DNA from 2 places in the Virgibacillus salinus genome. Region 2 is predicted to be linked to the other one. Evidence: a T-box and tRNA genes for the amino acid it is inferred to sense, from the RefSeq annotation. Region 2 holds a T-box; the other holds one or more tRNA genes.
What was found. The T-box of region 2 lies ahead of tyrS (tyrosine--tRNA ligase). A T-box ahead of a tRNA ligase gene usually reads a tRNA of that ligase, here a tRNA-Tyr.
Positions count from the first base shown of each region.

Region 1: it encodes a tRNA-Tyr, which carries the amino acid that the T-box ahead of tyrS (tyrosine--tRNA ligase) is inferred to sense. The anticodon was not compared.

Region 1 is NZ_FNKD01000004.1:945-3,403, forward strand. Features, by position in the region: gene BLS02_RS19045 (hypothetical protein) at 1-48, shown strand, start outside; gene BLS02_RS15590 (YwaF family protein) at 70-798, opposite strand; tRNA gene BLS02_RS15595 (tRNA-Glu) at 985-1,059, shown strand; tRNA gene BLS02_RS15600 (tRNA-Val) at 1,116-1,191, shown strand; tRNA gene BLS02_RS15605 (tRNA-Thr) at 1,201-1,276, shown strand; tRNA gene BLS02_RS15610 (tRNA-Tyr) at 1,315-1,399, shown strand; tRNA gene BLS02_RS15615 (tRNA-Gln) at 1,415-1,485, shown strand; tRNA gene BLS02_RS15620 (tRNA-Lys) at 1,530-1,602, shown strand; gene BLS02_RS15625 (hydroxymethylglutaryl-CoA reductase, degradative) at 1,806-2,459, shown strand, end outside.
Region 2 is NZ_FNKD01000002.1:36,255-38,713, reverse strand. Features, by position in the region: gene tyrS (tyrosine--tRNA ligase) at 22-1,293, opposite strand; T-box leader at 1,365-1,567, opposite strand; gene BLS02_RS06970 (transglycosylase domain-containing protein) at 1,688-2,459, shown strand, end outside.

The DNA.
Region 1 (2,459 bases), on a different contig from region 2:
TTACCGGTAATTGTAATTGTTTGGGTAGTAGCTATTATGTATTCCTAACTGAAAAATCAACACACAAAGCTATTTGAGTGTTGATTTTTCACGTTTAAGTAATTTATAAATCTGTAGCTGAACAAAGAAGGCAATAAATGCTAACACACAAAGGTTAATATAATACCAAATACCACTGCCAAGCATGTCAAGTGGTGTGGTAGCTGTAGGTGTATGGGAAAGGTACAGGTAATTGGAATCTAAAAATGGATTAATAAAGAAGCCAATTATAATAGCATACAATAATAGGTAGCCAAAAGTTTCAAGTAATGATTTAAAATTGATCTTTAAGGAATTGGTTGCTACTAGAAAAATACTTGCCCATGAAATGGCAGTATGATGTATAAAAAACTTCCAAAAGCGATAGTGTGGAACATCATATGGCAGTTCTGGAGTAACTAGTGCCAGTAAAGCAGGAATAAGACCAATAAAAAAAGTGATTTGTATAAGCTTCCTATTGTGAGTAACTAATGCAATTGCACCTGTTATACCTGCAATTCCGCAAAGGTGTAATGGTGTGTGCTCACGCAAGCTCCATATTCCATTTACAGCTGTCCATGTTTGATAGGATACTTCTGATAAAATTAATAGGCTAAATAAGATCCAACGTATTATATTGTATAAAGTTGTGTTAGATAAGATTTTTTTTAGAAATAAAATAAATATTACGATTCCTATGAAATATATAAGTAGCATAATAATGTGACTTGTGCCAAACGTAATAAATGGTTCACCACCCAAAGTTAGCCAATACCACATGAAATACCCCCAAAATGATATCTATAATTACATTATATGTGTATTGAAAGTATTTGAAAATAAAAATTTCTTATTTTCCCTTTACAAAGATGCTGAATCTGTATATAATAAAATTCGTCGGTTTATGACAAGTTTTTTTTAGCATGTAAAAAAGTATAATTTCTTTCTTACATAAAACCATTGTAAGGCCCGTTGGTCAAGTGGTTAAGACACCGCCCTTTCACGGCGGTAACACGGGTTCGAATCCCGTACGGGTCACCATTATTTAAAGCAATTAGGAACACATGTAAACCAAGTACTAGTACATCCTGAACATAGGAGGATTAGCTCAGCTGGGAGAGCACCTGCCTTACAAGCAGGGGGTCGCAGGTTCGAGCCCTGCATCCTCCACCATTAATATATGCCGGTCTAGCTCAATTGGCAGAGCAACTGACTTGTAATCAGTAGGTTGGGGGTTCAATTCCTCTGGCCGGCACCATTTTTTATGTATATTTTATAGTAATGTAGTTAAAATATGGAGGGGTAGCGAAGTGGCTAAACGCGGCGGACTGTAAATCCGCTCCCTCAGGGTTCGGGAGTTCGAATCTCTCCCCCTCCACCATAATATATATTTAATTGGGCTATAGCCAAGCGGTAAGGCATCGGGTTTTGATCCCGTGATCCTAGGTTCGAATCCTGGTAGCCCAGCCTTTTTTTATTTTATGAGGTTTTTCGGGCAATACTTATGACATGAGCCATTAGCTCAGCTGGCAGAGCATCTGACTTTTAATCAGAGGGTCGGAGGTTCGAATCCTCCATGGCTCATCAATTTATATGAAAAAACACTAGCGTAAATACATAACACATATTATAATAGCAGATAAACAAGGTCGTTATGATTACCAACAACCTTGTTTATTTGCATTTTGTACTGTTTTTTTACATAATAGATACAGTAATTTATTCATTAACTAAAAAACGAAAAATTTAACATATATAAATTATGCTAGTTAAAAGGATGAGATGGTATGAAAACTTCTAGATTTCCTGGTTTTTACAATATGACTGTGGAGGAACGCAGACAGTTGTTGACTACGATGGATACGTTCACTGATGAAGAGAAAGGTTATTTGTTTTCAAATGAGCCTCTTCCAACTGATACAGCGGATAAAATGATAGAAAACGTAGTCGGGACTTTTCCGCTTCCATTAGGATTGGGATTGAATTTTTTAATTAATGGGAATGAATATGTAATACCAATGGCAATTGAAGAACCATCTGTTGTTGCTTCGGCAAGCTACATTGCAAAAACTGTCAGAAATGCTGGTGGATTTACTACAGAGGCGACAGATCGCGTTATGATTGGTCAAATTCAAGTAGTAGGCTGTCCAGATTTTAAAGCAGCAAAAGAGGCTGTTTTAAAGGAAAAAGATGCATTGATTGCTGATGCTAATGCTGCATACCCCAGTTTAGTGGCTAGGGGCGGCGGTGCAGAGGATCTAGAAGTTAGAGTATTAAATGAAGAATCAGACTCAAAATATGGTCAAATGCTTATCCTTCACGTATATATAAATACTTGTGACGCAATGGGGGCAAATATCATTAACACAATGGTTGAGTCACTTGCACCGACAGTTGAGACCATTACGGAAGGGAAAGTATATTTACGAATCCTTTCCAAT
Region 2 (2,459 bases):
TGTGAACAGTATTTTAATGATCTACTTATAGCTTATAAGGAAATACTTTTTCTTTCCGCGTCTTATTATGGTAAACATATCATCAATACGATCTTCTTCACTGACAACGTATTGCAACTCCTGCTGACGCTCACCATTTATATAAATTGCCCCATTTTTAATATCTTCTCTTGCTTGTCGCTTTGAAGATGAAATAGAGGCGTTAACTAATAGATCGATTAAGCCTATATCTTCTTTAGGAGCCTCGTTAGCAGGAACACCTTTAAAACCCTGCTTAATATCACCTGCAGATAGTTCTTTTAAATTTCCGCTGAAGAGTGATGCTGATATCTTCTGTGCTTGTTCCAAAGCTTCCTGACTATGCACTTCGCGAGTCATCTCTTCTGCTAAACGTTTTTGTGCCAGACGGTTCTCAGGGGTGTTATCTACTTCTTTTTGTAACTGATCCAATTCCTCCTGATCGAGAAATGTGAAGTAATATAAGAATTTCATTACATCACGATCATCAGCATTAAACCAAAATTGATAAAATTCATATGGTGTTGTTTTTTCTGGATCTAACCAGATAGAGCCACCTGCTGTTTTACCAAACTTGGAACCATCAGCTTTTGTAATCAGTGGTACAGTTAAGCCAAACACTTTCGTTTCTTCGTCCATTTCTTCTCTGGAACGACGAATCAGTTCCATACCAGCAGTTATATTACCCCATTGATCGCTGCCGCCAATTTGCATGGTGCAATTTTCCTGTTCGTATAATTTTAAATAGTCTAAGGATTGAAGGATCATGTAACTGAACTCTGTATAAGATATTCCCTGTTCAATCCGAGCTGACACAGATTCCTTGCCAAGCATGTAGTTGATTCCAAAATGCTTTCCCGCATCCCGCAAAAAGTCAATAACAGTCATGCTTGCAAGCCAGTCATGGTTATTACGGGCAACCGCAGCATTTGACCCACTATCGAAATCAAGCAGTTTTGCTAATTGCTGTTTAATCTTTTCACTGTAACCTTTTACAACTGTCGCTTCGTTGAGTGAGCGTTCAGTGGAACGACCGCTTGGATCACCAATCATTCCTGTTCCGCCACCTATCAATGCTATTGGTCGATGGCCGGCCATCTGAAACCTTTTTAACATAGTGATAGGCAGCAAATGTCCTATATGTAAACTATCAGCAGTCGGATCAAACCCACAATATAATGTTACCTGATTCTCTGCCAAATGCTTGGTTAACCCCTCCGTATCAGTAGTTTGATGAATCAAATTGCGTTTTTCCAAATCCTTTAAAATATCCATTCTCTTCACTCTCCATCTTTTACTATTAGTACTTTCTAAATTGCAAATAAAAAAACCCATCCCTAATATAAATAAGGGACGAGTTTACGCTCGCGGTACCACCCTTGTTGCACATGCCACCTTGGGATTGTTAACGATGATATCACCGTCTTCTTTTAAAATTGGAAGAAACTCCAGATTGTAATTCGCCTGCAAATATATGCTAACTCTCAGCAACCGTTAGCTCTCTTAAAAATGGATTTGCAAAACTACTGCGATCTTTCAACGTATTTTTTTATATTATTATTTATTCATATCATATTCTCATTGTAAACGCAATATATTTACATATTTCCTTCTATACCTAGTACATCAATTATGCTATAATTAATGTTGGAATTTAGGAGGTCTTAATATGGATTATAAACAATTATTTCAAAAATATAAAGAAAAAACAAAGTCAATTTGGGCAACTGGAAAAGTTCAAAAATCATCACGTATTACCTATGATGTATTCTGGAATGTAGTCTTGTTTTTCGTTATTATAGGTGCTGTTGGTCTGATTTTTGCAGGTGGTGTAGGTGCAGGTTACTTTGCTTCACTTGTTAAAGATGAACCTGTACGAAGCTATGCAAGCATGGAAAAAGATATATATAATTATGAGGAAACATCAAAGTTATACTTTTCCGGAAATAAATACATCGGTGATATCCGTTCTGATATACATAGAGAAGAAGTTAAATTAAAAAATGTCTCAGGTATCCTGAAGGATGCTGTAATTGCGACCGAAGATGAATATTTTAATGATCATAAGGGGATTGTTCCAAAAGCAATAGTCCGTGCACTAGTACAGGAAGCAACAAATGCAGCAGTAAAAACGGGAGGAAGTACGCTAACCCAACAACTTATCAAAAACCAAATACTGACAAATGAAGTATCATTTGAACGTAAGGCAAAAGAAATTTTATTAGCACTGCGTTTGGAGCGTTTCTTTGATAAAGACCAAATTCTTGAGGCATATTTAAATATTGTCCCATATGGACGAGATGCTTCAGGTGGAAATATTGCCGGGATTCAGACTGCTGCTCAAGGGATATTTGGTATTAATGCTTCTGAAGTTAATTTACCCCAGGCAGCATACCTTGCAGGACTTCCACAAAGTCCGTCAAGGTATACCCCTTTCAAGA